One region of the Aliiglaciecola sp. genome, then DNA from elsewhere that is predicted to be linked to it. Evidence: predicted binding sites of a transcription regulator. Region 1 holds the regulator's gene; each other region holds the start of a gene.
What was found. The regulator LexA, encoded in region 1, represses DNA repair genes until DNA is damaged. The targets are predictions, from matches to a motif close to TACTGTATNNNNATACAGTA.
Positions count from the first base shown of each region.

Region 2: uvrD (DNA helicase II) is a predicted target of LexA. The motif match lies at 2,887-2,906, and genes of this name have one in related genera.
Region 3: ABJV04_RS19575 (YebG family protein) is a predicted target of LexA. The motif match lies at 6,696-6,715, and genes of this name have one in related genera.
Region 4: imuA (translesion DNA synthesis-associated protein ImuA) is a predicted target of LexA. The motif match lies at 1,872-1,891, and genes of this name have one in related genera.

Region 1 covers NZ_JBDWYG010000039.1:144,110-152,176, forward strand. Annotated here, with positions in the region: gene plsB (glycerol-3-phosphate 1-O-acyltransferase PlsB) at 1-1,701, opposite strand, end outside; gene lexA (transcriptional repressor LexA) at 1,957-2,580, shown strand; gene coxB (cytochrome c oxidase subunit II) at 3,072-4,217, shown strand; gene ctaD (cytochrome c oxidase subunit I) at 4,229-5,818, shown strand; gene ABJV04_RS12315 (cytochrome c oxidase assembly protein) at 5,831-6,400, shown strand; gene ABJV04_RS12320 (cytochrome c oxidase subunit 3) at 6,412-7,296, shown strand; gene ABJV04_RS12325 (DUF2909 domain-containing protein) at 7,322-7,531, opposite strand; gene ABJV04_RS12330 (SURF1 family protein) at 7,614-8,067, shown strand, end outside.
Region 2 covers NZ_JBDWYG010000045.1:66,112-74,178, forward strand. Annotated here, with positions in the region: gene ABJV04_RS14320 (diguanylate cyclase) at 1-651, opposite strand, end outside; gene uvrD (DNA helicase II) at 669-2,837, opposite strand; gene cysE (serine O-acetyltransferase) at 3,054-3,836, shown strand; gene ABJV04_RS14335 (HAD-IA family hydrolase) at 3,849-4,571, opposite strand; gene xerC (tyrosine recombinase XerC) at 4,635-5,531, opposite strand; gene ABJV04_RS14345 (DUF484 family protein) at 5,534-6,232, opposite strand; gene dapF (diaminopimelate epimerase) at 6,229-7,059, opposite strand; gene lysA (diaminopimelate decarboxylase) at 7,195-8,067, opposite strand, start outside.
Region 3 covers NZ_JBDWYG010000071.1:54,451-62,517, reverse strand. Annotated here, with positions in the region: gene ABJV04_RS19610 (methyltransferase domain-containing protein) at 1-635, shown strand, start outside; gene bioD (dethiobiotin synthase) at 632-1,309, shown strand; gene pepE (dipeptidase PepE) at 1,301-2,002, opposite strand; gene ABJV04_RS19595 (low molecular weight protein-tyrosine-phosphatase) at 2,106-2,591, shown strand; gene ABJV04_RS19590 (3-deoxy-7-phosphoheptulonate synthase class II) at 2,784-4,130, shown strand; gene ABJV04_RS19585 (cyclase family protein) at 4,295-4,963, shown strand; gene ABJV04_RS19580 (serine hydrolase) at 5,015-6,205, shown strand; gene ABJV04_RS19575 (YebG family protein) at 6,350-6,640, opposite strand; gene ABJV04_RS19570 (NYN domain-containing protein) at 6,760-7,251, opposite strand; gene ABJV04_RS19565 (ABC-F family ATPase) at 7,288-8,067, opposite strand, start outside.
Region 4 covers NZ_JBDWYG010000075.1:203,211-211,277, forward strand. Annotated here, with positions in the region: gene ABJV04_RS20610 (DUF885 domain-containing protein) at 1-1,285, shown strand, start outside; gene ABJV04_RS20615 (EVE domain-containing protein) at 1,308-1,775, opposite strand; gene imuA (translesion DNA synthesis-associated protein ImuA) at 1,942-2,622, shown strand; gene ABJV04_RS20625 (DNA polymerase Y family protein) at 2,624-4,078, shown strand; gene ABJV04_RS20630 (error-prone DNA polymerase) at 4,114-7,188, shown strand; gene ABJV04_RS20635 (thioesterase family protein) at 7,215-7,646, opposite strand; gene ABJV04_RS20640 (YjbH domain-containing protein) at 7,722-8,067, opposite strand, start outside.

The sequences.
Region 1 (8,067 bases):
CAACTCACTGTAAGGTGATAATTTTAGCAAGTGAATATAGTCATCCACTGCCTGCTCTAGTTCCAATTGGCCCATTGCGTTTTTCTTAGCTGAAAGTAAACACAATGCACAAAGTGACATACCGCTTATGGCCGCTGTCTGATTAATTCGCACCATAACCTGATTAGCAAGGATATTTACGGTTGGGGTTAGCCAGCTTGGTTTTTTATCAACCTCACTGTTTTGTGCCTCGCGCCAACTCGGTACCTGCTCATCAAGGAAATTATTAAGCTGAATAGGTTCACCAAAATTGAGAAAGCCGTGGCCGTAGTTTTTCAACTTTCTAACCACAGAAAATAACCCGAATACGGATTCTTTTTTCTTAGTATTGCCTTTTAATTCGCTAAGGTAGCTACCCACTTCCATCACATGCTCATAACCAATGTAAACCGGTACTATGCTGACTGGACGATTAACTCCTTTGATCATCGCCTGTAAGGTCATTGCTAGCATCCCGGTTTTTGGTGGTAACAGTCTTCCGGTTCGGCTACGTCCGCCCTCAGCATAATATTTAACCGAATAGCCTTTGTTAAACAATAATTCTAAATATTCGCGGAACACACTTGTGTAGAGTTTATTACCGGCAAAACTACGACGTAGGAAAAATGCACCGCCGCGTCGAAAAATACCGCCAACGGGCCAAAAGTTTAAATTGATCCCCGCCGCAATGTGAGGGGTAACTAGACCTTGATGGTAAATGGCGTAAGTTAATAGCAGGTAGTCCATATGGCTGCGATGACAAGGAACATAGATGATCTCATGACCATTTTGGGCTAGTTTCCTGACTTTATCGGCATGACCAACTTCGATTCCATCATAGATTTTATTCCAGATCCGAGTTAAAACACGGTCGCCGAATCGAATTAAACCCTCACGATAATCCGCTGCAATTTCATTTATATAAGATTTAGCATTTGCCTTAGCTTTAGATAGAGGGATTTTCTTTTGTCTAGATTCTTCGTTAATGGCATTAATAACCGTCACAGAACCCAAAATTGAATTATACAACTCTTGCTTTTCTAACAGCATAGGGCCGTTAAAAGCTTGTCTTTTTCGATGGAAATGGGTGCCGGCTAAACGAATCAATTTGTGCGCGATTTCGGCTTCGGTACCAGGCAACTTAGTCATATCTCGAGACGATACAGCTTTACTATAAGAGACAAAATTATCTCGGCCTAAAAACAATACGATAAAGAACTTTCGTAACCAACTGGGCGAGGCTTTATCTGCTAATAGATCAGCTAATCCATTGGATTTTCGGCCAGGTGCACGCCCCCAAAAAACCGTCACCGGAACAATTTGCAAATCAAGATCGGCGTTATCTTTGTGAAGCTGAAATAAATGGGTTAAGTCAGCGGCAATTTTAGTGCCTTTAATGGTTCTGCCAATGACAGATTGTGGCTGCTCTATAAAGACACTGGCGCTGTGCTCCTCACCACCGATGATAATTTTTTTAGTCGGATTGGGTAAGTCGACTTTTTTAGTCGACATTTTAAGGGCGAGTTGATCAGTAATCGAGTGAGTTCTAAGCAAATATACAATGGGTTTGCTTTTATCTATTCCTAACTCAGTTTCAATGTCAGTGGGAATACTATTGACTTTGACTAGCCATTTTACGGGAAAAGCAAAAATCGAAAGCAGCAAATTATGCAGCCAATCCATATATAACACCTTGAGGTTTCGAGTTCGTTAAAAGCATAGCATGAAGAGTCGAACTCTATTCATGTTTGCATATTAAAATGCGCAGACCAACGTCTATTAGGTTGTACTAGTATTTTATATTGTTAGCGCATGTAAAGTCACCCTAATTAAATCAATAGGCTTTTGATAATTCATGAGAAAATATAAAACAACCTTTGTTTTCTCTGGGTAACTGTATATACTAACAGTTAAACTGTATAGAAAAACAGGCTGTTTATGCGTCCACTAACACCACGACAAAGCGAAATTCTTGAATTAATAAAAGCCACCATGCTAGCCACGGGTATGCCGCCCACGCGTGCTGAAATTGCACGTCAATTGGGGTTTAAATCGGCTAATGCGGCAGAAGAGCATCTTAAAGCACTGGCACGCAAAGGTGTCATCGAAATTCTCCCTGGTACTTCTAGGGGAATCAAATTGAATGTACCCCTTGAAGATGAATTGGAAGAGGCGGGATTACCTTTAGTTGGGCGAGTGGCTGCTGGCGAGCCAATATTGGCCGAAGAGCATGTTGAGTGTCACTACAAAGTCGATCCTGATTTATTTAAACCCAGTGCTGACTTTTTGCTAAGAGTTAGTGGCATGAGTATGAAAGACATTGGTATCTTAGATGGTGATTTGCTCGCAGTTCATCGCACAACTGATGTTCACAATGGTCAGGTTGTGGTAGCAAGAGTTGACGAAGATGTGACGGTAAAACGTCTAGAAAAGCGTGGTAGAGAAGTGATCCTACATGCTGAAAACGACGAGTTTAATCCTATTAAAGTGGATTTGGCTTCGCAGCCTTTTAATATTGAAGGTATCGCAGTCGGTGTTATTCGTAACGCTGATTGGATGTAAACTTCAGTTTCTGTGACAAAGTTACACTGAAAAGTGACCTACGGGTCACTTTTTTATTATTTTGCATTCAGGATTTTAAAAACCTAAGTTCAAGCTAAGTTTTTGTTAATCCGTTTTATTTGAAAATATTGTTATCCAATCCCTCTTTTTTATCTAGATATAAAATGCTCACCCTTCCTTGCTAGCCCTCACTCTTGGAGGTCATTGTTAAGCATTATCAACTTTAGTTGGTTGCAAAATTCAAGTTATTTCCATTCGTTATAAATCATAACTTTTTCCTCTATTTTGATTGAAAATCAAGCGGTTGTTTAAATTTTTAACAAAAAACACTAGACGTTAGACTTTAGTTGAGTAATTCTTATACTAGTTTTTACAGTTATGTAACATTAAGATCCAAAGTTGTTTACCAGAACTGAGCCATTTGCGGTTATTAACTCTGCTTTGCTCCTTTGGAAAAGGCTTACATCATCAGGAGGTGTTGAGTGAAAAAGATATGGTCCGGCGTATTGGTAATACTGACCAGTCTAATTGCATTTACAGTGTCTGCAGAATCGACTTCGACTGCTGATCAGTATCAATTGAATTTGCGCAAAGGTGCGACTGAAATTAGTGGCCAAGTTTATGATCTGCATATGCTTATGTTTTTCATATGCGTGGTTATTGCAGTTCTAGTATTTGGTGTGATGTTTTGGAGTATGATTTTCCATCGTAAATCTAGAGGCGCACAGCCTGCTAATTTCCATGAAAGTGTGAAAGTAGAAATTGCTTGGACAATCATTCCCTTCATTATTTTAGTTGTGATGGCATTCCCTGCCGCTAAAACACTAATCGCCATGGAAGATCCTGAAAACTCAGAGGTCACTGTGCTGGTTACCGGTTCTCAATGGAAGTGGCATTACAAATACATGGAAAATGATGTTGAATATTATTCTGTGATGGCCACCCAGCAAGAACAAATCAACAACAAATTCGAAAAAGGACATAACTACCTACTGGAAGTTGATCGTCCTCTTGTCATCCCGACTGGCAAAAAAGTGCGATTTTTAGTTACCTCTGATGATGTTATCCACTCTTGGTGGGTGCCTGATTTTGCTGTTAAAAAAGATGCTAACCCAGGGTTTATTAACGAGGCTTGGGCAAACGTCATTGAGCCCGGTGTATATCGTGGTCAATGTGCAGAACTTTGCGGCAAGGATCACGGCTTTATGCCTATCGTTGTGGTTGCCAAGGAACCTGCTGAATACGAAGCTTGGATAAACGCCCAAGAAGAAGTACAGCGTAAAGCCAAGGAAGAAGAACAGAGATTGTTGGCTATGAATATGAGCATGGAAGAGTTGATGAGCAATGGTGAGCAGGTTTATATGCGTGCTTGTGCAGCTTGTCACCAACCAAATGGTCAAGGGTTACCAGGCGTATTTCCAGCTTTAGTGGATAGTGAAATGGTGCTTAATGACATGGCTGCACACATAGATATCGTATTAAACGGAAAAACCGGCACAGCCATGCAAGCTTTTGCAAAACAATTAACCATGAGAGAGCTGGCAGCAGTTATTACTTACGAACGAAATGCTTGGGGTAACGATACCGGCGACATGGTCCAAGCTAAAGATGTTAACGCCGTAATGACAGGTCAATAAGGGGAGCAGTTATGAGCACAGCGACAACCGAACTCGATCATGACGACCACCATCATCATGCTCCTAGTGGCATAAAACGTTGGTTATTTACTACAAATCATAAAGATATAGGTACCCTCTATCTGTGGTTCGCGTTCATCATGTTTTTAACTGGCGGCGCTATGGCCATGGTAATTCGTGCTGAATTATTTCAACCAGGATTGCAAATTGTAGAACCAAATTTCTTTAACCAGATGACCACTGTGCACGGGCTGATCATGGTGTTCGGTGCAGTTATGCCGGCATTTACTGGCTTAGCTAACTGGTTGGTGCCGATGATGATTGGTGCGCCTGATATGGCTTTACCGAGAATGAATAACTGGAGCTTCTGGATACTGCCAATGGCATTTACCATTTTGCTTGCTTCGTTGTTCATGGAAGGTGGTGGTCCCGCATTTGGTTGGACGTTCTACGCACCTCTTTCTACAACTTATAGTAATGACACCACAGCATTGTTTGTTTTTTCTGTGCATATTATGGGGATCTCTTCCATTATGGGAGCGATTAACGTGATTGTGACTATCTTCAATATGCGTGCCCCTGGCATGACTTGGATGAAGATGCCGTTGTTCGTGTGGACTTGGCTAATCACGGCATTCTTGTTAATCGCGGTTATGCCGGTGCTTGCCGGTGCAGTGACCATGGTATTAACTGATAAGTTTTTCGGGACTAGTTTCTTTAATGCCGCAGGTGGCGGTGATCCGGTTATGTTCCAACATATATTTTGGTTCTTCGGGCACCCTGAAGTGTATATTATGATTCTTCCTGCATTTGGTATTATTTCTGCGATCGTGCCGACATTCTCACGGAAAAAACTGTTTGGTTACGCCTCTATGGTTTATGCCACGACGTCTATTGCGTTGTTGTCATTCATTGTTTGGGCACACCACATGTTCACTACTGGGATGCCGGTGGGGGCCGAGCTATTCTTTATGTTTGCCACTATGCTGATATCGGTGCCCACAGGGGTAAAAGTATTTAACTGGGTAGCAACTATGTGGCGGGGTTCTTTATCCTTTGAAGTGCCTATGCTATTCGCTTTGGCGTTTATTGTACTGTTTACCATAGGTGGACTTTCTGGCTTGATGCTGGCGATTACACCAGTGGACTTCCAATATCACGATACTTATTTTGTGGTTGCTCACTTCCACTATGTATTGGTTACTGGGGCAATATTTTCCATTATGGCGGCAGTCTATTATTGGTTGCCTAAATGGACAGGCAAAATGTTCGACGTAACCTTAGCTAAGTGGCATTTTTGGTGTTCACTGATTTCCGTTAATGTGCTGTTTTTCCCAATGCACTTTGTAGGTTTAGCTGGCATGCCACGACGTATTCCTGATTACGCCTTACAATTTGCCGATTTTAATAAATGGATCAGCTTAGGTGGGTTTGCTTTTGGATTATCACAATTGATATTCCTAGCGTTGCTTATCAAAGCGTGTCGTAAACAGGGTGAACCAGTATCTGCGCAAGTTTGGGAAGGTGCTGAAGGCTTGGAGTGGGAAATCCCATCACCAGCTCCTTATCATACCTTCGATACGCCTCCAGTGATTAAGTAAGTGTGATTTGTCATGACTGAACGTTCAAGCAATAGCCAATCTAACAACAGCAAACTGGTTTTAAAACTGGTGGGTGTTGTGATTGGCATGTTTGGCTTCGCATTTGCGTTGGTTCCCCTATACGAAGTGTTTTGCCAAGTTACCGGAATTAACGGCAAGACCAGTGATACGGCAGCAGTATATGAGTCGATAGAGGTGGATCACTCTCGTACTATCACCATAGAGTTTATTACTCGCACAAATACGGGAATGCCTTGGGAATTCAAGGCACAAACTCGAAAAGTCGAGGTGTACCCAGGTGAGATGAACCAAGTGGACTTTTACGTTAAAAACACCACCCACAAAGACTATGTTGCCCAAGCTGTTCCCTCTGTTTCACCGGGCACGGCCGCATTGTATATGAATAAAACTGAATGCTTTTGCTTTAACAATCAACCTTTAGGTGCGGGTGAAGAAGCAATAATGCCAATGAAGTTCTATGTTGACCCGCAGTTACCAAAAGATATTAAGTTTTTCACCCTTCAGTATACCTTGTATGACGTGACGGCAAGTGCCGAAGGCGTTGCAATGAATCAAGGATAAAAGGAATCAAAATGGCACAACAACAAGCTTACGAAAAATATTATGTTCCAGACCAAAGCCCCTGGCCAATTGTTGGTGCGGTAGCTTTATTTCTAATTGCATTTGGTGCAGGCAACTTTGTGGTTGAACAAACCAAAGGTGAAAGTGGATACGGTGGCTGGACCTTACTTGCAGGCATAGTCACCTTATTGGTTATGTTAGTTGGTTGGTTCAGAAATCAGATCCACGAATCTATGGCTGGCAAATATAGTGCTCAATTAGGACGCTCATACCGACAAGGAATGGCGTGGTTTATATTCTCGGAAGTTATGTTCTTTGCTGCATTCTTTGGCGCATTATTTTATGCGCGAGTAATTGCTATGCCTTGGCTAGATGGGGCGGGTAATAATGCCATGACCGCAGAAGTGCTTTGGCCCAATTTTGAGGCGATATGGCCATTAACTAAAACCCCTGGTGGCGTTGAAACAACGGCTATGGGCTGGATGGGTTTACCCTTATACAATACTATTATTTTATTGATTTCTTCAGTGACGTGTCACTTTGCACATGTAGCATTGGAGAAACAGCAGCGTGGTAAATTGATTGCCTTTTTAGGTGTAACTATTCTATTAGGATGTTTCTTTTTAACTCTTCAAGTAGAAGAGTATGTGCATGCCTATCGTGAAATGAATTTAACCTTACAATCAGGTGTCTACGGCAATACATTCTTCCTACTAACAGGCTTCCATGGAATGCATGTTACCTTGGGAACAATTATTTTGATCGTATTGTTTTTTAGGGTACTCAAAGGTCATTTTACACCTGACAATCATTTCGCTTTTCAAGCGGGAAGTTGGTATTGGCACTTTGTTGATGTAGTGTGGGTAATGTTATTTTTCTTTGTTTACATTTTGTAGGTAGTCGTTATCGTTTTTGCGTCCCTTAATAGGGACGTGGATTCGGTGTAATTAATCCCGTTGCTACAGCCAATAATAACAAAATAACAATTATTGCAGAGGTCATCACCCGGCGGCCAATAAATTTACTCATAGGAGGCTGGTTAGGGTCGTTTTTTAACATTATTATCATGGCGCGAAAAAGATTGTAGAGCATAAAAAGCAATAAGCCGCCGACTAATAGTTTAACTAACAAATCGATCACTCCTCAATATATGGTCACTACAACGAATAATTCTAAACACCCTTACTTTGCCACACTTTTAGTGCTGTTGGCAGTGATAATCTTATGTTCTTTGGGTGTATGGCAATTGCAGCGTGGGCAGGTTAAAGCACAACGCATTCAACAAATTGAATTGAGACAGGCAACTAACCCGCTAAATATTGAGGATATTTTAGCACGTCAAGATAAGCGAGATTTGCCCTTAGAATTTAAAGGTCGAATGTTAGTGAATAAGGTTTTTCTTCTCGATAATCGCATAGAAAATGGACAAGTAGGGTTTCATGTTCTCGTCCCTGTTCGTACCGAATTTGGCATCGTTATCACTAATTTAGGCTGGGTCAAAGCCGGGCAGTATCGGAATGAATTGCCCAAGTTTGATTTGCCGAGTTATGAGCAAACTTTGTTCGGCACGAGTTGGGTTCCAACCGTTAACCCAATGGTGACAGAAACAGCACAATTTACCGATGATTGGCCAGTACTGTTACAGAGTATCGACTTAACCTTGATAT
Region 2 (8,067 bases), on a different contig from region 1:
TTGGGCTAATAGTGAGGAGTGAGTGTTGGTCGATAATCCAATAATGCTTAACTGGTCTTTGTCGTAGAGTTTTCTGGCTTCAGAAACTAGTTCCAGCCCTTTTGTGTCGGCTAACTCTTCTTCAACTAACATCAGTTTGATAAGTGGGTGTCTTTGTAATAAGTCGAGGGCTTGTGCTGCGCTGGAGGTATCAAAAGTGATGAAGTTATGGCGTCCTAACAAGGATGATAGTATTCCTCGGTTGTGTCTGGATTTATCCACCACTAACACGCCAATTTGTTTATTTTTTTCCAATCTGACTAGTAGTCGGTTGAGGTATTCGAACATTTGTGCGTTTTGTTTTGGAATATAATCAACAATAGACTTTGCCAAAATATTCTCACGTATGTCTTCTTCTACCTCGCTGGTGATAACGATGGTTGGAATAAACGCATTAATTGTGAAGTTAATTGCTTGCCCATGGGGAGCGTCGGGAAGTGAATATCCGACAACTGCACATAGGTACAGCTCTGGAGATGTGGTTTCAAAAATAATCTTTGCCTGAGCTAACGTGTTGGCTAACACCACATCCAAGTTGGCTTTGCCAATGACACGCTTAAGCACGCGCACACTCGACTCATCATCTTCTATTAATAGAACTTTAAATCTCATTGGCAATTCAGCTAGGTTTATATTTTTTCTAATTTAGCATACGCCAACATTAGCCACTTTGTCCCTATATTGTCAAAATTCACTTCAACTCGTGCATGTTCACCGCTTCCCTCGTAATTTAGCACTGTGCCTTCTTGAAATTTACTGTGCTTAACCCGCTGTCCCAATTGAAATCCAGTGGATTCGAACGCCATGTGGGATGTTGCCGGTTGAAAACGGTTTTGAACTGGTCGACTCACCGTGGTTCGCAGGCGCACTTCTTCAATGCATTCACTGGGAATTTCTTTGATAAAACGAGAGGGGGTATGGTATTTGTCTTGCCCATATAATCGTCGAGATTCAGCATAGGTCATGTATAACTTTTGCATTGCTCTAGTCATGCCCACGTAACAAAGTCTGCGTTCTTCTTCCAAGCGGCCAGGTTCTTCATGACTCATTTGGCTAGGGAACATGCCTTCTTCAACACCGGCTAAAAATACCAATGGGAACTCCAGGCCTTTAGCCGAATGGATGGTCATCATTTGCACTGCGTCTTGGTGAGCGTCGGCTTGAGATTCACCCGCTTCTAATGAAGCATGGGCGAGAAATGCCGATAGGGGTGTCATATTTTCCGCTTCTTCTGGAGCTTCGAATTGTTTGCAAGCGGTTACAAGTTCCTCAAGGTTTTCTATACGAGCCTGGGCCTTTTCGCCTTTTTCGGCTTGATACATGGCAAATAAACCTGAGTTTTTGATTACGTGATCAGCTTGTTGGTCTAACTCGAACTCTTGCACTTCAACTTGCAACTTCAATATTAGTTCAACGAAGCGTTGCAACGCTGTTGCCGCTCTGCCCGAAAAGCGTTTTTCACGAAGCATGTCGTTGGTTGCTTGCCACATAGACAACTCTTCGTTTCTAGCGGTTTCTCGAACTAAGCTCAGGGTTTTATCACCAATGCCGCGAGTAGGGGTGTTCACAACCCGCTCATAGGCGGCATCATCTATGGGTTGGTTGATCAACCGTAAATACGCTAATGCATCTTTGATTTCTTGTCTTTCGAAGAAGCGTAGTCCGCCGTAAATTCTATAGGCCACAGATTCTTGCAACAACGCTTCTTCCAATACCCGTGATTGCGCATTGTTGCGATACAAAATGGCACAATCCGCTAACGCATCACCTTTGTCGCTCCACTCTTTAATGCGGGCCACGATAAAGCGAGCTTCGTCTAATTCATTGAAGCCGGCATACATCGAAATTGCTTCACCTTCGGCATCTTCAGTCCACAGATCTTTACCAAGACGCCCTTGGTTGTTGTCGATAACGGCATTGGCGGCTTTAAGAATATTGCCTGTTGAACGGTAGTTTTGCTCCAGTCTGATAGTTTTCGCTGAGGGGAAATCACGTAAAAAGTGCTGAATATTTTCCACATTCGCGCCACGCCAACCGTATATGGATTGATCATCATCGCCTACAATCATCATGTTGTTATCTGCACAACTTAAGATCCGCAACCACGCGTACTGAATGTTGTTGGTATCTTGAAATTCGTCCACCAAAATCGTGCGGAAACGTTTTTGATAGTGTCTCAACACATCGGGGTTATTTAGCCACAATTCGTGGGCACGTAATAACAGTTCGGCAAAATCCACCAAGCCTGAGCGATCACAGGTTTGTTGATAAGCTTGGTAAATATCTTTCATGGTTTGTTTGGTGGGATCACCTTGAGTGTCGATATGCTCTGGTCGTAATCCTTCGTCTTTATTGCCGTTGATGTACCATTGAATCGATTTAGGTTGCCAATTCTTTTCATCTAAATTCAGAGACTTAATCACTCGACGAACCAAGCGATATTGATCATCCGAGTCCAATATTTGAAAGTTTTCAGGTAAACGAGCTTCTTTGAAATGAGTTCGGAGTAAACGATGGGCGAGGCCGTGGAATGTTCCAATCCACATGGTGTGCAATCCAGACCCCATTAGCCGTTCTACCCGACCACGCATTTCTCTGGCGGCTTTATTAGTAAAGGTCACAGCCAGAATGCTAAAAGGCGCGAGTTGTTCAACTTCCATTAGCCATGCGATACGATGCACTAGTACTCGAGTTTTGCCACTTCCGGCACCAGCAAGGACCAACATGTCAGAAGGAGGGGCAGCTACTACTTCCCGTTGTTTGTCATTAAGTTGGTCTAACAGTCGAGATACATCCATAACAAGCTTATTTTTGATTTATTGATTAATAATCGAAGTATATCAGCTATACTGTGTTTTTATACATCCAAAGGGCTGGTTTTGTTATTTTTAACCCGCTTTATGGAAACTGATCTTGTAAATGAACGTTTTTGCCCGCACATCCGTTCTTAATATTTATTCAAGAGTAAAGTGACTTGCCTATCGCTATGGGGCAAAGCAATTGAGGAGAACGAGATGCCAATCGACAATTTCTGGAAGAGGTTGAAATCTGAAGCTGAAGAGTTAGTGGAAAGCGAACCGCTGTTAGCCAGTTATGTGCATGCTTGTATTCTTGCTCATCACAACTTCGAGACCTCTTTGAGTTTTATTCTGTCCAACAAAATTCAAGATGAAGTGATGCCGGCCTTAGCCATTCGCGAAGTACTTGATCAAGCTTATTTGTTAAAACCTGAGATCGTCGAGTCAGCCATCGAAGATATTGAAGCTGTGTTAACTCGTGACCCTGCCGTAGATAAAATTCTGACAGTCTTATTGTATTTCAAAGGCTTCCAAGCAATTCAGGGCTATCGTCTGTCCCATTATTTATGGGCTCAAAACCGCAAGCAACTTGCACTGTTTGTGCAAAGTCGAAACTCCGAAGTATTTGGAGTGGATATTCACCCTGCAGCGGTGATTGGTAAGGGCGTGATGTTTGACCATGCAACCGGAATCGTCATCGGTGAAACCGCGGTAGTGGAAGATCATGTTTCAATCTTGCAATCTGTGACCTTAGGGGGAACAGGAAACGAGTCAGGGGATCGTCACCCAAAAGTCCGTCAAGGGGTTATGGTGGGAGCTGGGGCTAAAATCTTAGGCAATATTGAGATTGGTGCTGGCGCTAAAGTGGGAGCTGGTAGTGTGGTTCTTAAAAACGTACCTGAGCATGTAACTGTGGCTGGTGTACCAGCGAAAATTGTTGGCGTGCCTTGTTGTCCTAACCCTTGTGAAACTATGAATCAAAATATCTACGAAGATTAACTGTCTATTAGGTTAATCTTCGATCAGTAAATTTAGCTCCGCTAAATCATCTAATTGCACGTGGGGAAGCACTGTGGTTTTTTCTTGGGGAAGGTGCATTTTCCGATCGTAGGCATACCAAGCGCTTTGCATACCCGCGTTAATAGCCCCCATTACATCTTTTTCTAAATTATCACCCACGTGTAACACTTCTTTAGGGGCCACATTTAAAGTGCTGCTAGCCAGCGTAAACATAGCATCATGGGGTTTCATTGGACGTTCTAAATTGGCTTTAAAACAATGGCTGAAATATTCGCCAATTCCGATTTGTTGTAAATTGACATTGCCGTTGGTGATAGCAACTAATGGCAGTTTGTTGGCTAATTGGGCCAACAAAGTACGTATTTCTTGGTGTACTTCAAAGTTACTACGATGATGATAAAAAAACTCAAAACAGTCATCCACCGCTGAGCTAAGGTGTTGCTCTTGGTAACCGGCTTTTTGTAAACCAGTTTGTAACGTATGTTTACGTAGCGCTCCCATATCTGAAGCCAGTTGAGGCTGATTTTGCAAATGTTGTTGTTTGAATTGCTGCCAATCTTGATAGGAAAATTCTGATGTTTTTGGATAGCTTGAAGACAAATAATTAAGCAGTTGTTTTTCCGCTTCCATAATAAAAGGATAGTTGTCGTACAACGTATCATCTAAGTCGAAACTAATGGCTTTTATTGGGGAAAAATTCCGATAAAATTTCATTCAGTAATACCTATTATTCAACCTTTTTGTAGTTTTGATTGGTTAATATTTAACATATGGTGATTATTTGTTTTTGCGAGACCTAGGATGCGTATTGTCGTAAACCTTAGCTAAGTGCTGGAAATCCAAATGTGTATACACTTGTGTGGTCGACAAATTCGCATGCCCTAGAAGTTCTTGTACGGCGCGCAAATCACCACTGGATTCTAGCATATGGGTGGCGTAAGAGTGGCGCAATTTATGCGGATTTACTTTTTGGTCGACATGTTGTTTGTGGGCCCATAAGTCCATTCGCTTGGCGATTTGGCGATGACTTATACGGCGTTTATGCATACTTACAAACAGAGCTTGTTCTTCTGCTGGTGGGGTCATTTGACTACGAACCTTCAACCATTTATTCAACCAAGTGGTGGCTGTCTTACCAACTGGAATGACGCGTTCTTTGCGGCCTTTACCGAGCACTCTAATTTGTCCTTTAGTGACTATATCTTGCATGTTTAAGCCAGATAACTCAGCCAAACGTAGACCACAGCCATAGGTCAACTCCATCATAGTGCGGTCGCGTATCGCCAGCACAGATTCGGGGTCTATTTCCAGTAACTGACCTACCTGATCAACATTTAGATGTTTAGGTAGCGGCCGACCCAGTTTAGGAGTTTGCACGGCTTTAGCTGGGTTAGTTTTGAGTACGTCTTCGGCTACCAGAAACTGACAAAAAGTACGCATAGCCGATAACCGCAATGCGATAGAGCGGGGGGCTAGGTTTTTGCGTCTAGCTTGGCTCAAAATCGACTTAATATGATGGGTTGTTAATTCAGACCAGTTTGCAACATCTAACTGCTCAGTAATCACGCGGAGTTGGCGTTGGTAGTTATCTAGGGTTTTTGCAGAAAGGTTTCTTTCGTATTTTAAAAACGAAAAAAATTTTTCCAGCCAGTGGTCTAAGGCTGGATTATCCATGGTTAATATCCAGCCAGATTTGGCAAGAGTACATTTAAGAACTGTTGCAACTGGGTTATGAGCAGGGTGTCCATCTCTGGATTGAAATGACTGGCATCTTTGCTTCCAATAGCCAATATTCCTAATTCACCTTTTTCTCCTAATAACATTAGGGCGACAGATTCAACATTGCCTTCTTTAAATAGAAGTTGTTTTTCATGTTGACTTAGACGTCCAAAGAAAAAGCAATCTTGTTTAAAGCGTTTTTCAATAAACAATTTACGTTGAATTTCGGGCAGCGCATGGGCACCACTAAAAGACTTTAAGGTTACTGCAGATAAACGCAGTTTTTGACACATCACATCTTCAAGTACATCTTGCACTTCGCTGAAAAAGCGACAACTTAACAACTGGAGATTTAGATCTGCGTAAATTCGGTAAATTTCTTCGTTTTGTTTTGCTATCGAAATGAGTTGATTGAGCTTGTGTGATAACTCTCTGTTTTTCTTACGTAATTGCTCTGATTGCAGCTCAACTAGAGAAATACTGCCTTTTTGTTGATGAGAAATAACCAGTTTTTCAGCCAGTTGCGGATTCTCTACAAAAAAGTCAGGATTTTCTAACAAGTAGTGTTTAACATCTTTTTCGTTAATGGCCTCTGATGCTTTTTCATAATTAGTCAGCATTGCCCTATCTACTTGTTGTTGTGCTGTATCACTCATACTATCAGGGTTCCATCAAAAATATGTTCTGCAGGGCCAGTCATTTTCAATACGTTGTCTTTACCTTGCCAACGTATTTTCAATGTACCACCAGGTAGATCAACTCGTACATCTTTGCTTAGTTTACCTTGAATTTGACCAATTGCCACTGCTGCACAAGCGCCAGTACCACAGGCTAATGTTTCTCCTGCTCCACGTTCGTGCACACGCAGTTTTATATGGTTTTCATTAATGATTTGCATGAATCCGACGTTTACATTTTCAGGAAACCTATCGTGTGATTCAAGTAGTGGACCGATATTTTCCACGTCTGCCGTTTGCACATCATCAACTTCAAGCACGCAATGAGGGTTCCCCATAGACACAGAGCCAACCATAAAGGTTTTTTCTTGTGCTCGAATCAAATAAATTTTTTCTTCTTTATTAGCTTTTAATGGGATTTTTGCGGGCTCAAAAATGGGCCGCCCCATATTAACAGTCACCTGGCCGTCTTTTTCAAGATACAGCACTATCTTGCCAGATTTTGTACTGACTACCACTTTGTTGCGGTTAGTTAACCCTTTGATTTTGACAAACTTTGCAAAACATCTTGCGCCGTTCCCACACTGAGCTACTTCTGAACCATCAGCATTAAAAATGCGATAGTGGAAGTCTTGTTCAGGATCATAAGGGGGTTCAACCAACAACAGTTGGTCGAAGCCGATTCCAAAGTTTCTATCAGCCAATTGCTGAATTTTATCTTTCGAAAAAAATACATTTTGGGTGACGTTGTCAATCACGACAAAGTCATTGCCTAGCCCATGCATTTTAGAAAATTGAATTTGCATTGTTACTACTAAAAGTTTTGTTACGGTTATATTAACCTACATATGCGGTGACCAAAATAGCTATTTTGCAGTCAATTTGCGACACCCATTAAAAAACAATGAAAATTACCGTAATTTACTTATATGAACTAGCAATTAAATAACTTTTTCGCCTTTCCATAGATCAGATAACACTTCCCGCTCACGAACTAAGTGCAAACTGCTTTTATCTACAATTATTTCCGCAGGACGACAACGGCTATTGTAATTTGACGCCATGACAAATCCATAGGCACCTGCACTGCGCACAACCAATAGGTCATTTGGAACAATTTCTAGTTCGCGGTCTTTACCAATAAAGTCACCGGTTTCACATATGGGACCGACGATGTCATAGGTGGCTTTAGGCTTTCCTGTAGACAGTTCAGCGGGAATGATATTTTGCCAAGCAGAGTATAGGGCTGGACGGATTAAATCATTCATTGCCGCGTCGACTATGGCAAAATTTTTCTCTTCACCTTTTTTGATGAACTCTACTTTGGTAATCAAGATACCAGCGTTTGCCATTATAGCTCGGCCGGGTTCAAAGATTAGTTTTAGCTCGGGACGCTGCTCCATGCGGGTCATCAGTGCTTCTACATAAGCATCGGGGTGGGGCGGGGTTTCGTCTTTATATTCCACACCTAGTCCACCACCTACATCAAGGTGGCTGATGGTAATACCTAATTCAGCCAACTCGTCAATTAGTAACAACATTCTATCAAGGGCGTCTACAAAAGGATCTATATCAGTAAGTTGAGAACCAATATGACAATCCATACCTTTAACTTCGAGATGCTCGTAACTTGCGGCTAGTTTATAGGTAGCAACCGCATTTTCTCTTGGAATACCAAATTTATTGGCTTTGAGCCCGGTTGAAATATAGGGGTGAGTTTTGGCATCAACATCAGGATTTACACGAATTGAAATTGGTGCAACCACATTTAGTTTAGAGGCTACCTTGTTGATTCGCTCTAATTCGGGTTCAGA
Region 3 (8,067 bases), on a different contig from region 1:
CCGCTCGGCTAACCCGCAGACTCGCAGATAAGTTTCAGTCTCTCACCGCTGTTGATTTAGCTGCCGGTATGATTGCCCAGGCAAAAAAGCTTAATTCCTCTAAAGATGCTAAAGGTTACATCGACTTTCATATCGCCGATGCAGAGGCACTGCCATTCGCAGATAAAACGTTTGATACGGTGTTTTCGTGTATGGCATTACAGTGGTGTACACCCATTCAAACAAGTTTAGACGAGATCCATCGTGTTCTAAGTGAGCAAGGCTGCGCAGTTTTAGTCTTGTTGAGCGAAGGTTCGATGGCTGAATTAGATCAAACTTGGTTAAAAGTAGACTCTGTGCCTAGGGTCAATCAGTTCATGCCCCACAGCGAATTAGTAAAAGCGGCAAAAACAAGCGGATTTAGCGTAGTAGGGCATCAAAAAACCTATACTACCTGGCATCAAAGCGCGATTAGTTTATTGAATAGTATTCGTCACATAGGCGCAAATGTAGTGCCTGAAACGGGCAATCATTCTAAATTGAGCCGACAGTCATTGGCCGAGTTTGAACGCATTTATCGGCAAGATTTTGCGCTTAACGGACAATTGCCCTTGTCCTATGAAGTGAGTTTTTTAGTGTTGAGTAAAGCGATATGACCCATTCTATTTTTATTACAGGTACGGATACTGATGCTGGAAAAACCGTTATCGCTTCGGCGATCTTGCAACTTGCTGCAGACAAAGGGTTAAGTACCATAGGTTTTAAACCCGTATCTGCAGGCTGTATGCAAACCGCTGCAGGGCTGCGCAATGATGATGCCTTAGCCTTACAAAAGGTCAGTACAAAACAGCTAGCATATGAACGAATAAATCCCATTGCCTTTGCCGATCCCGTGGCCCCCCATTTAGCTGCAAAACGCATGGACGTCACTGTGGATATACAACAAATCAATTTGGCTTATCAACAACTCGTCAATGAAAAAGCTGATCTGTTGCTTACTGAGGGCGCGGGTGGTTGGCGGTTACCCTTGTCTGAGGGCGTATTTTTATCTGATTTTGCGATACAACATAAACTTCCAGTGGTTCTGGTGGTTGGTATGAAGTTAGGTTGTTTAAATCATGCATTACTCACTTATCAGGCGATATGTGCCGATGGTTTGCAGGTGATTGGTTGGGTGGCAAATCAGATAGATGATCAGATGTTATATCTGCAAGATAATATTGATAGTTTAAAGGCTCTGATCCCCGCACCTTGTCTCGGTGTTGTGCCTAAGCTTAACAACACCGAACAAGCCTTAGAATACTTATCTATTGATGGATTATTACAATAGGTGAATTAGCTCTGAATTGGCTGCAATGCTATGTTGCTCTTTTGCATTGAATATAACGCCGTCCAAATCACCGATTAAGGTTAGTTTTTCGTTATCCAATAACAGTCCACTACCTTCTCTAATGCCAACAACTGGAATGGTAGGGTTTAATACACAAAATTCTTCAATACGTTGCGCCCGGGTTTCACCATTGTGACCGGGTGGTTGGTAATCGCTATAGTGAGGATTAATTTGAAACGGCAGCAGTGCTAACGCAGAGAATGACTCAGGCTGGATTATCGGCATGTCGTTAGTGGTTTTAATACTCAATCCGCATATATTCGACCCAGCACTCCAGCCAATATAGGGGGTGCCTGAGTCTACTTTATTTTTTATGCAGTCAATTAAACCCTTGTTCTGCAATTGATAAAGCAAGTTAAACGTATTGCCGCCACCAACAATAATCGTTTGAGCATTTTGAATAGCCTCTGATGGATCGTTAAAACTATGTATGCCACTGATCTGTATCTCTGGCAGCGCCTGTTGTACTTTGTCTGTGTAATCATCCCAAGACATAGTTACACCGGCATAGGGGATAAAAATAGCCGTTTGAATTTTATCTAAAAACGGCAATATCATTGTTTTGGGGTTAGCCAAATATTCTTCATTACCCACTTTTGAACTGCTTAACATGAGTACTCGTTTTTTTGACATTTTTTTCCTTTGAATTGCATTTAACGCTAGACGCGCATTTTTAGCTAGATAGAATGGTATAATATAATAAGCATAAGAGAATCTGAAATAGGAAACAACTTGAATGGCTGGAACAATTCGCTCTGTTTTGTTTGTATGTTTGGGAAATATTTGTCGTTCACCAAGTGCAGAGGCTGTGTTTAGAAAAAAGGCCAAGGAAAAAGGTTTGTTGTTGAACATCGATTCAGCAGGAACCCAGGGCTATCATGTTGGCGCGCCGCCAGATGAGCGGTCTGTAAGCGTTGGTGAAGCTCGCGGTTATGATTTTGACGGAATTTCTTGTCGCAAAATTAGCAAGCAAGATTTTCATGATTTCGATATTCTGATTGCCATGGATGAAATGAACCTGCGCGGTCTGCAAAGTGAATGCCCAGAAGAGTATCAGGATAAAATAAAGCTATTTATGTCTTTTTCTGGTTTAGAAGAAGAGATTATCCCAGACCCGTATTATGGTGGTAAAAAAGGCTTTGAGTACGTTCTGGATTTAATCGAGTCTTCAGCAGATGGTCTTATTGAACATATTTCTGCTTTAATTGTGCTTGAAGATTAATTATCTCGATTAGTTTGCTACAAATAATCCTAAGACAAGATGCAAACATTCTATTTCGAAACTATAGTCAATAGTCGAATAGATTAGTGCATATAGACATTGTACTATGACGGCATATTAGGGTAATTTCCCCCCATAAATTTTATTTAGCAGGTTTGACCTGCTTTTTTTGACTTCATTAAAGGAAAGCGTGTGAGCCAATGGCAACCTGACAGCTGGAGGTCTAAACCTATCCAGCAACAACCTACTTATCAAGATCAAGCGTTATTAAAGCAAGTAGAAAGCAAACTTCATAGTTATCCACCACTGGTTTTTGCAGAAGAAACCCGCCAGCTATATAAACAGTTAGGTGATGTTGCCGAAGGCAAAGGTTTCTTACTTCAAGGTGGTGATTGTGCTGAATCATTTGATGAATTCAACGCCCCTAAAATTCGTGATACTTTTAAAGTTATCTTACAGATGGCAATTGTTTTAACTTTCGCTGGAAAGTGCCCAGTAACGAAAGTGGCCAGAATGGCAGGACAATATGCAAAGCCGCGTTCGTCAGATTTAGAAACCATTAATGGTGTGTCTTTGCCAAGCTACCGCGGTGATATTATTAATAGCTTTGAGTTTACTGAACAATCCAGAATGCCTGATCCAAATCGGATGTTAGAGGCATACCATAGAGGCGCTTCTACCCTAAATTTATTGCGTGCCTTTGCTCAAGGTGGTCTAGCTGATTTGCATCAAGTCAATCGTTGGAATATGACCTTTCTTGAGAACAACCCGTTGCGTGATCGCTACCAAGACGTGACCAATCGTTTACAAGATGCATTAGAGTTTATGGATGTGATTGGCATTAATCATGTAAATAACGCGACACTCCATGAAACCAATTTATTTACTTCTCATGAAGCCTTGTTGTTGAACTATGAGCAAGCTTTAACTCGTATCGATACTTTAACTGGCAAGCCCTACAACTGTTCTGCGCACATGGTGTGGATTGGAGAGCGGACTCGTCAATTGGATCATGCACACATTGAGTTTTTCCGTGGCATACATAACCCTATTGGTGTCAAAATCGGGCCAACAATTCAAGAAGATGAATTGATGAGATTGATTGATACTTTGAATCCAGATAATAGTGCTGGGCGCCTAACATTCATTACGCGTATGGGTGCTGATAAACTTGAGCAGAATTTGCCAAAATTACTTCGTCGTGTAAAAGCGGAAGGAAGAAAAGTGGTGTGGAGTTCTGATCCTATGCATGGCAATACCAAAAAAGCTTCCAGTGGATACAAAACTAGAAACTTTGACGATATTTTAAGTGAAATTCAGCAGTTCTTCTCAGCTCACCGTGCTGAAGGAACACATCCAGGTGGTATCCATTTAGAGATGACTGGACAACACGTTACTGAATGTACTGGGGGCGCGTATCAAATTAGTGATGATGATCTTGCGCAAGCATACAAAACACAATGTGACCCTCGTTTGAATGCCGATCAAGTACTAGAAATGGCATTTTTAGTAGCAGATCATTTGAAAAGCGGTAAATAACGCTATAGCTTGATCTCACTCTTGTTTCACATTTAAAGCCAGTTGCTAATCCAACTGGCTTTTTTATACCTGATGGCTTCTAATTTAGTTCCAAAAAGTGCATATTATTTAAAAGTTTACAGGTTTTAATCACGTAACAGTGTAATAAAGGGAATTGACGATAAATGAGTAAATTAATCGATCTTAGTCATACAGTGGAAGATGGCTTAGTGACCTACAAAGGCTTACCAGCTCCAATCATTTGCGACTACTTGAGCCGAGAAGCGTCAAAATCGCACTATGAAGAAGGCACGTCATTTCAAATCGGTAAAATTGAAATGTGCTCTAATACTGGCACATATATCGATTCCCCATTTCATCGTTATGCTGATGGCGATGATCTTTCTGAACTTTCACTTGAATCAGTTGCTCATCTAGATGGGGTTAAAATTACCATCCCTGAAAATATTTTAGCAATTGATGAAAGCTACTTTGCACAATTAGATTTAACCAATAAAGCCGTGCTCATAGAAACCAACTGGTCTCGTCATTGGAATACGGATCTATATTATGAAAATCATCCATATCTAACGGAAGGCGCAGCTATTTTCTTGAAGAAAAGTGGCGTGTCATTGGTGGGTATTGATAGCCATAATATAGATGATACTCGCGGCGGTGCAAGGCCAGTTCATAGTACTTTATTGGGGGCGGATATTTTAATTGTTGAACACATGTGCAATTTACAATCGCTACCAGATAAAGGGTTTTATTTTTATGCGGTGCCGGTAAAAATCAAAGGTTTTGGTACCTTTCCGGTGCGCGCATTTGCGCAATTAACAGAACAAAAAACCTAAACCGAAAGATCTCACTATAAGCAATGTCTTGTAAGGCAAATAGGGACGAGTATGAAAACTGCAATAAAATGGATATTTAGTACATTCTTAGTAATTTTAATCATTGCTGTCATCGGCGGCTGGTGGATTGGACCGACTTGGCGTTCCTTGCTCTTAGATCCACCTAAAGATACTGATGTCCTGTTCTGGAGTCAAAGCCAGCGAGATGCAGGTTTTCTAGTGGTAGATCAACTGTCATTTCTGGTGAAATCCCGGGAAATTACACCAGCAGATAATATTAGGGTGTTGCCTAAAGGCGAGGCACTCGTTGTTAATGAAGATATTGATAGGTTTTTTGACGAGCAGCGTTTGGCTGGTGGCTTAATCCTGCATAAAGGCAAAATTAGGTTTGAAAAATACGCGCTTGGACATTCACAACAAGGACGTTGGACGAGCTTTTCAGTGGCGAAATCATTTACCTCAAGCTTAGTGGGGATTGCGCTAAAGGATGGTCATATTCGTAGTCTCAAGGATCCTGTGTCTGATTATATTGCGGGCCTAAAAGGTTCTGTCTATGACGATGTGAACATTGAGCAATTGCTAACCATGACATCAGGTGTGGCGTGGAATGAAGATTATTCTGATGCAAACTCTGATGTGGCCTTATTTAATAATCACCAAGCAGAAGATGGTTTACCCACCATAGTGAGTTATATGCGCGGTTTATCTAGGGCTCATCCACCGGGTGAAAAATGGCATTATTCCACTGGCGAAACCAACCTAATTGGTATTTTAGTCGAACGGGCAACTGGGCGCACTATTACCGATTATTTGACTAAAAAAATATGGCAACCCTTTGGTATGGCGAACAAAGCAACTTGGTTATTAGGTGCCGACGGTAATGAAATATCAGGTTGTTGTATACAAGCAAGCTTACAAGACTTTGCTCGCTATGGTTTGTTTATGTTGGAAGAGGGCAGAATAAACGGCGAGTCAGTATTTCCACAAGATTGGGTTAACAAGGCAACCAGCAAACAAGTAGAGACATTTTCATCTAGAAGATACTATGGTTACCAATGGTGGATATTCGATGACGGTAGTTATACAGCGCGTGGGATTTTTGGGCAAACAATATTTATTGATCCCAGTCGAGAACTTGTCGTCGCTTTTAATGGTAATTGGCCCACGGCTACCGATTCGAATTTAGATAGTAAACGTTTAGAGTTTATCGATAAGATAAGAGAAGCAATAGATTCGGAATAACACTATTGTTAAAAGGCTCGCTTTTCCATGTTTGTGGTAACTGGAGTATCACTTTCTTGATTGATATATAGAATCGAGAAAGTGAACCAGCGCTTACACAAACGCGTAAGCGTGTTTTTAAACTAGGATAAAGTATCTTACTAATTAAGCTTTCTTTTTATCCATCTTAACCACTTCCGCTTTTTCTTGTTCTAATATGGAATCCGCATCTGTGCCTTTAAATAATTTGGCAATGACGTCTTTATTTTTAGACAATAAAATAGTGAGGTCTTCGGCAACATCATTTGGCAATTTGATGCCTTTTGCTTGGATATAAGTGCCTAGATTATCCGCAACATCAAGCATTTTGTCATATTGATCAGCCGCCTTTTTGTCAGAAGTCACAAGTTTTTCTTCTCCATTTCGCTCAACAACATATCTCACAATAATAGCCATTATGTTTCCTCATATTTCTGTTGGTTTTGTGCCATCAAGGATAAATATAGCTCAATACTGTTTGTATGTACAGTATTTTGCTGAAGCACTAAACAAATGGTAGCGAAGTGCGTTGACGATTATTTTAGGAATGCTGAATTGGCTTCAATAGGATGATATATATCCACGCAATCGCTTAAGGTTTTGGCGGTGAGTTGAGGAACGCTATAGACCTGTGTTGAAACTTGATACTTGCTTTTGATATAACCCATTAATACCGCAAAGTCGCCATCTCCACTGAGTAAAATTACCTCGTCTAGAAGCGGTGATTGATCGATCATATCAACGGTAATACCAACATCCCAGTCACCTTTAGCTGTGCCATCGCTGCGTTGAATAAAGGGTTTTAGTTTAACTTCAAAACCAATATGCCTAAGGGCATCTTGAAATTTAATTTGTTGGTCATGTTGACGGGCAATGGCATAGGCATTGGCAACCACTATGTTGCCGCGAGTTGAGAGGTGCTGCCAAAACTGTCGATAATTAAACTGTTTTTGATAAGCCTGTCGGCAGGTGTAGTACACATTTTGCACATCCACAAAAACGCCGATGTTTTTGGTTTTATTTTGCATACTCTTACCGCCTACAGGTTAGTTAAGTTAGCTTATTTAAACGAGTTTTTTACTGCTTAAGTAATCTTCGTAGTTACCTCTAAAGTCGACAATGCCGTCTTCTGTAATTTCCAGAATGCGAGTTGCCAATGAAGACACAAATTCGCGGTCGTGGCTGACAAATAATAAGGTGCCAGGGTAGTTTTCAAGAGCTAGGTTTAATGACTCAATAGACTCCATATCCAAGTGATTGGTGGGTTCATCCATTAACAATACATTGTTTTTCTGAAGAATGAGTTTGCCGAAGATCATGCGGCCTTGTTCACCACCAGATATCACCTTGACGGACTTATCAATTTCTTTTTGGGAAAATAACAATCTGCCCAGTGTACCTCTAATAACCTGTTCGTCATCACCTTCTTTACCCCACTGATACATCCAGTCTAGTAAAGTTTTGTCTTCTTCAAAGTCGTGTGCATGGTCTTGAGCGTAATAACCGATAGATGCGTTCTCAGACCATTTTACATTACCACTGTCAGCAGCAATATCTCCATACAAGCAGCGCATCAGCGTTGTTTTACCCGCACCATTAGGACCAATGATGGCAACTCTTTCGCCGACCTCGATCATTAAATCCAGGTTTGAGAATAGGGGAGTGTCAAAGGATTTACTGAGTCCTTCCACTTCAAGGGCTAATCGATGCAGTTTTTTGTCCTGATCAAAACGAATAAATGGGTTTTGACGACTAGAGGGTTTAACTTCATCTAGTTGGATTTTATCTATTTGTTTCGCTCTGGATGTGGCTTGTTTAGATTTTGATGCATTTGCAGAGAAACG
Region 4 (8,067 bases), on a different contig from region 1:
GATGAAAAAAGGTATGGTAGTGGGAATGGTGCAACCTAAAGCAGTCATGCTAGGTTTTGAAAAGTCTGTTGAAAGCTTTTTCAGTGGGCAAGTTGAAAGCAATACATTTTATGGCCCATTTTTAAAACTCGATGATATCGATGTCACTGAAGCTCAGAAGCGTGCATTAATCATAGAAGCGAAGGAAGTAATCAAACAGGATGTTATGGGCGCATATCAAAACTTTTACGAGTTTTTGGTCAACGATTATATTCCTAATGCGAAGTCAGATGTGGCGTCTAAGTCTTGGCCTAACGGTGAGCAGATGTACCAAAATCGCGCCCAATACTACACTACGACAGATCTTTCAGTGGACGAAATCCACCAGCTGGGACTCACAGAAGTAGCCCGTATACGTGCTGAAATGCAGAACATTGTCGATGAGTTAGGTTTTCAAGGAAGTATCAGTGATTTTATCCAATTCCTACGTACAGACCCGCAATTTTACGCTAAAACATCTGTGGAATTATTAAAACACGCCTCTTACGTTGCCAAACGTATGGATGCAAAGTTACCCAAACTATTCTACAAACTCCCTCGTACTCCCTACGGTGTTGCTCCCGTTCCCGATGCCATAGCACCGAAATACACCACGGGTAGATATGTTTCACCAAGACGTGACGATGAACCTGGTTACTATTGGGTAAACACCTATGCGTTGGATAAGCGACCTTTGTATGCTATCCCAGCGCTGACGATGCATGAAGCAGTGCCGGGCCACCATTTACAAATCTCACTTGCATCAGAGATGGACAACCTACCCAATGTACGCCGTTACACTTACATTTCAGCATTTGGTGAAGGTTGGGGTTTGTACTCTGAATTTCTGGGAAAAGAAGTTGGTATTTATCAAACACCCTATGAAGAATTTGGGCGTTTGAGTTATGAAATGTGGCGAGCATGCCGTTTAGTGGTTGATACTGGGATGCACATAAAAGGCTGGTCACGACAGCGCGCTTTGGACTATATGCTGGAAAACACCGCACTGTCAGAACACAATGTGACCACTGAGATAGACCGTTACATCTCTTGGCCGGCGCAAGCCCTAGCCTATAAAATTGGCGAATTAGAGATTAAAAAATTGCGAACAGAAGCAGAACTCGCTCTTGGTGATAAGTTTGACTTACGGGCTTTCCACGATGCGGTGTTAGAGTACGGCTCTATTCCACTGTCGGTACTGCGGGAAAATATTAACTTGTTTATCGAACAACAAAAGCAAACAAAATTGCAAAATAGGCAGAGCTAAATGCTCTGCAACTGATAATGCATTAAAGCTGGTTGCACTCTTTAAGCAAATAAGTAAATTCTTCTACATTAACTGGCATGATAGACAAACGATGGCCTTTTTGAACTAGGCCAATTTGCTGTATCTGCGGCATCGCTTTTATGCTTTTCAAGCTCAGTACTTGATTGAATTTTTTGATAAATTTAACATCCACCATATACCATCTAGGGTTCTCAGGATCGGATTTTGGATCATAATATTTTGACTCGGGGTCAAACTGAGTATGATCTGGATAAGCGCCTTTGACCACTTCAGCTAAACCTGCAATTCCTACGTTTTTGCAGCTAGAGTGATATATAAATACCTGATCACCAAGTTGCACTTTATCGCGCAAAAAATTACGTGCCTGATAATTACGGATACCGTCCCAATGCTCTGTTTGATTAGGTTTATTCGCTAAATCATCGATGCTAAATGCATCCGGTTCGCTCTTAAATAACCAGTAATTCATAACCTGCCTTTTATACTCTTAGGTATTACAGTGATTCATCATAATAACTATTCATTCAACTTACCGCAAAACTTGCATCTATGAAATTGATCAATATACTGTACATAAATACAGTATATTTTATGCGGATTTGTTCACTGCGATTTATCCGGAGTTTAGGTTATTTATGAATACACTATTGGAACAATTAAAAAATAAGCGCTTAGTCTGGCAAGGTAATCAGCAAGAACACTGCTTAACCTCTGATAGCACCGGTTATGTTGAACTTGATGAAGCACTTCAAGGCGGCTTTCCGCAATCGGGCATGATTGATATCCATACCCCCATAGGCATTGGTGAGTTGCGTTTATTATTACCGGCTTTAAGATTTCGCCAACAACACAAACGCCTGTTGGTGTTTATTGCTGCTCCAATGCAAATTAATGGCGAAATGTTAGCGGAATTTGGCATCAGCCTCGAACAAGTGTTAATTGTACAGCCAAATAGTGCTGAGCACGCCCTTTGGAGTGCTGAACAGTGCCTTAAAAGCGGCTGCTGTCATAGTGTACTTATGTGGCATCAACAACTTGAAATAGCCCAAACCAAACGCTTACAACTAGCAGCAGAGCAAGGTGATGCTTTGCATTTTGTGCTGCGCCAAAGTCGACAATTAAGTGTGTCTTTACCTGTCAGCCTAGCAATGAAACTCAGTGCCCATGAACAAGGAGTAGCAGTACAGATAACCAAACGTAAAGGTGGCTGGCCGGCCCAGCCATTTAATATCAATATGGCCAACACTTGGCCAGAATTGGCGCTTAGTCAGCGCACCTGTAATGTGGTCTCATTTCCACAGGCGAAAGTCAGCTAATATGCAGCCTCTTTGGTTATACTTACATTTTCCACATTTACAATTAGACAGTTTGTGTCATGGAGTTCCTTCATCTCAAAAGCAGTCACCTGCAGACCCTAACGAGCAAGTTAATAGTCAGCACTCATTAGTCATATTGCACCATCAGTCAAATTGCGTATTGCAGTTAAATCAAGCTGCTATTGATGCCGGAATCCGCACTGGAATGGGCTTAGGAACCGCCGCCGCACTAGATCAACATCTACAGGTGCTCCCCTATAAAAGTGATGTCGAGCAAAAAAAGTTAGTTGAGATAGCTGAACACTTGTACTTAGTTACCTCAGATATCAGCCTTTTCCCGCCAAATGGTTTGTTATTGCGGATCCACAACATGCTGATGTTATACAACGGACTAACGGGCTATTGGCGGGTGCTTAAAAACCAGTTAAAAGACTTTCAGGTAACCTATTATTATGCCAGCGGACAATCTCCTTATGCCGCTCGCATCCTAGCCCGTACCGCATGGAATCAGATCAGTGACCATCTTCCTATGCTGCAACATCAAATTGGCATACGCCAACTGACTGACTCTGAACTGGATAAAAAAACCGTGAATAAGTTAGCCCGAGTTGGTATCCACAGTCTTGCAGATTTGATGGCATTACCATTAAAAGATGTTGCCAAACGTTTTGATATCGATTTGGTGACTTACCTGGGTAGGCTAAGCGGTGAATTTCATCATCCAATGGATTTTTATCACCCCCAATCTAAATTTCAACGTTACCTAGAACTACTTTACGAGATAAGCCATACCGACACGCTCTTATCTCCAATGAAACAGTTATTAGCGGCATTAGAACAGTTTTTAAAAATACGGGATTTGCTAACTCAAAAAATCATTTTCACCTTATATCAACGGGATAATAAAGCACTTACCCTAGAGGTAGGCTCTGCTCAAGGTGAGTATCAAGCCGCTAAATGGGCAAGTCTCAGCACCTTAAAATTAGATCACTTAACCTTACAGGCCCCCATATTTGCACTGGAGTTAAGTGCTCCTGAAAGCCAATTACGTAGTCCCGATAAAGCCGATTTATTTAGTGCCAGTAAAGGCACTCTCAGCTATTTACAGTTAATTTCATTACTCCAAGCCAAACTTGGAGAAGAAGCCATTTCGCAAGTGATATTAGATGATGACTTTCGCCCCGAGAAAGTGAATAAATATGTCCCCCCTCAACTGGAGGTCCCCCAAAAACAGATATCAACTAACCCTTTACGACCTAGCTTTATACTCCAAACCCCACAGCCATTGGCGGAGAAAGTATCCATCATACATGGGCCAGAACGTATCAGTACCGGATGGTGGGACAACCAACAAATCACCCGCGACTATTTCATCGCCCGTAATCAACATGGTCAGTGGCTATGGATATACCGTACGAGTAACAGTCTGTGGTTCGCCCATGGTTTTTTTAGCTAGCCCCTTAGTGCAAAACCGTCACTCGAGAACAACCTATGGCCTATGCTGAATTATTTTGCCAATCAAACTTTAGCTTTTTACATGGTGCATCCCACCCACAGGAGTTGGTTCAACAAGCGCATTTTTTAGGCTATGAAGCAATAGCCATTACAGATGAATGTTCTGTTGCAGGGGTAGTAAGGGCTTACACCGAAATAAAAGATCAGCAACTCAAAATTAATCTTATCGTGGGTAGTTATTTTAGACTCGATAACAGTTTAGAGTGCGTTTTATTGTGCCCTAACCGAGAAGCTTATGCAGAGCTATGTCGGATAATTACAAACGCTCGACGGCGCTCACCGAAAGGTGAATACAGCTTGGCTAAATGGGATCTGAAAACCATTAAACACTGCTTACTATTATGGTTGCCCAATGGAAAATTAAATATCGATGAACCTTGGGCAAACTGGTTAAAAAAGCACTATAAAAATCGTTTGTGGATCGCAGCACAGCGGCACCTTACTGCCAACGAACATTCGATGCTCGCGCATTATGAAAAGCTTAGTCAGTTATTTGATCTGCCCATCTGTGCTTGCGGTGGGGTGTTGATGCACAATCCAAGTCGCCTTCCCTTGCAGCATTTACTCAATGCGATTCAACACCGCAGTACAGTTGCAGAACTGGGTCGTGAGCTAGCCTCCAATAGTGAGCGTTGTTTACGGAGTCAGGACAAGCTCAACAAGCTATTCAAACGGACTTGGTTGGATAACTCCGTAGAAATTGCTCGTACCTGCCGTTTCAATCTACGAGAGCTACGCTATGAATACCCTGCAGAACTTATCCCCGAAGGAAAAACGCCAAAACAGCACCTCCGAGATCTAGTTGAAATAGGTATTCAAAAACGTTTCCCAGAAGGTATTAAACCTGAGATCCGCAAGATTATTGAAAAAGAATTAGTGCTCATCGAGGAACAAGAATATGAATTCTTCTTTCTCACTATTTACGATGTTGTGCAATTTGCCCAATCTCAACAAATTTTATATCAAGGTCGCGGCTCAGCGGCCAACTCGGTAGTTTGTTACTGTTTAGAGATCACTTCTGTCGATCCCCGTCAAATTAATGTGTTATTTGAACGTTTCATTTCTAAGGAACGGGATGAACCACCAGATATTGATGTGGACTTCGAGCATCAACGGCGAGAAGAGGTCATTCAATATATTTATTCTAAATACGGGCGAGAGCGCACAGCCATAGCGGCAACGGTATCCTGCTATCGTTTCAAAAGTGCATTGCGGGAAGTTGGCAAAGCGTTAGGAATAAATGAGACCCAATTGGATTTTTTTATTAAAAATATTAATCGCCGTGACAGCGGTCTCAACTGGCAAGCACAAATTGCCGAACTAGGCTTAGATCCAGCTTCCATGAAAGGCAAACACTTTATCTCATTAGTTAACGAGATAATGGGCTTTCCCAGGCACCTATCTCAACATGTGGGCGGGTTTATAATCTCTTCAGGTCCTTTATATCAGCTTGTACCTATTGAAAATGCCGCTATGGCAGACCGAAGCGTCATACAGTGGGATAAAGACGATTTGGAAAGCCTTGGATTATTGAAAGTAGATGTATTGGCCTTAGGGATGCTCACTGCCATTCGTAAATCTTTTCAGTTAATCGAACAACATTACGGACACACCCTTAGCATAGCGCAAATCACCAAACTCGAAGATGATCCTCAAGTGTACAAAATGATTCAACAAGCCGATACCGTTGGGGTTTTTCAAATCGAATCCCGTGCGCAAATGAGTATGCTGCCACGGCTGAAACCAAAGACATACTATGACTTGGTTATTCAAATTGCCATTGTTAGACCAGGGCCCATTCAAGGCGACATGGTTCACCCATTCCTACGTAGACGTGATGGCAAAGAGCCCATCGAATATCCCTCAGAAGAAGTAGCAGGTGTCCTTAGTCGTACCATGGGAGTGCCTATTTTTCAGGAACAAGTTATCCAACTAGCTATGGTTGCTGCGGGTTTTAGCGGTGGCGAAGCCGACCAACTTAGACGGGCAATGGCCAGTTGGAAGAAAAATGGACAGCTTATGCAGTTCCAAAACAAACTCATCAACGGCATGCTTGAACGGGGTTATACTCAAGACTATGCCCAACGCATATTTAACCAAATATGTGGCTTTGGTGAATATGGCTTCCCAGAGTCCCACTCGGCTTCTTTTGCGGTACTTGCCTATGTTTCGTCCTGGCTAAAATACTATTACCCTCAGGCGTTTTATGTGGGTCTATTAAATAGCTGGCCCATGGGTTTTTATCCCCCCGCGCAATTAATCCAAGACGCGAAACGACATCAGATCAAAATCCTCCCCATCTGTATTAACCATTCTGATTATGAACATATTTTGCAAGCTGATGGGGGCACCTTCGCCATACGTTTGGGGTTACGTATGATCAAAGGGTTATCGCAAGATGCAGCACAGTTAATGGTTAAGCATCGCCCTGTAAATGGTTACAAGTCGGTGGTTGAATTAAAACAACTGGCTGTTCGGCGTGATCACATGGAAGCCCTTGCTAGTGCAAATGCCTTTTCTGCTCTGGCCGAGAATCGTTATAAAGCGCGCTGGGCATTAATGGAAACAGAATCAGAGTTACCTCTGTTTAAAAATCAGGAACAATCATTCTTATTTGATCTTGCTCCCTCAGATGTGGAAGAAATGGTTGAAGATTATGCAGCTACCAGTTTGTCGTTAACCCGACACCCAATACAGTTATTACGCAAGGCAGGGAAATTAGGTAGGTACACGGCTGCAAATCAATTAGCTGAAAAGCAGCATAAATCGGTAGTCACTGTTATCGGAGTGGTGATTGGCAGACAAGCCCCAGGCACAGCGGCAGGAGTCACCTTTATGACATTAGAAGATGATACGGGTTGCTGTAATGTAGTGGTTTGGCAGGCTACCGCTCGGGCCCAAAAAAAGGCATTTTTAAAGTCGAAAATAATTAAAGTTAGTGGCATTTTGGAACGTGGTGATGGTGACGTGACCCATATCATTGCGGGAAAAATTACTGATCTAAGTCACTTACTCGAAGATTTGAATACCACCTCCAGAGATTTCCATTAAGCCATTTATCACTCTAATAAAAAGGCTTATTTAATCTGGATTCGTTTTAGTCCATCAAGGATATTACTGGGAATTGGAGTGCTCTGGTTACTTTTTTTGTCAACAAACACATGTACAAAATAACCTTGGGCAGAAGGAGAAGGCTCACCTGCTACAAAAATTCCAATTTCATAGGTCACTGAGCTATTACCTAAGCGAGACACCCGTAAACCAATGTGTAACTCTTGAGGGTATGCAATAGGTGCAAAGTACTGACACTTTGATTCAACCACAAAACCCACAACTCCATCGTTATGGATATCCAAACCACCCTCTTCGATTAGGTAGCGATTCACTGCACTATCAAAATACCCGTAATATTGGACATTATTTACATGCCCATAAATATCGTTATCTGCCCAGCGAGTTTGCATAGGATAGAAAACTTTATAGTCGTCTCGAGTGAACTTTAATGACATGTGTAACAACCTAAAACCAGTATAAGACGCGCCCCCAATCAACATTAACTAGTAATGCGAGGGGGCTATCAATGATTAATCGTAAAACGGTGCTCTGACTTCAGTTAAACTTCTTAGCTTAACTGGACGTTGCAACATTTGTCCGCCATCACGACCAATTGGTACCCATGGAATCTTTCCTCGACCTTTAGCCGGAGCTAGTGAGAATAAATCAAATGGTATGGAAATATAGAAGCCTTTAGTAAAGCTGCCTTCCCCATATTCTTCCGCTGATACATTAGTAAATGCGGCATAGGCACCCACGATAATTCCGCTATCAAAACGTTTAGCGATATCGATATTGACCCCTTTATCTTTAGCCAAGAACTGACCCGCATTTACGGTAAGTTGCATATCAGGCAGAAATTCAGGCGTCCAGTAA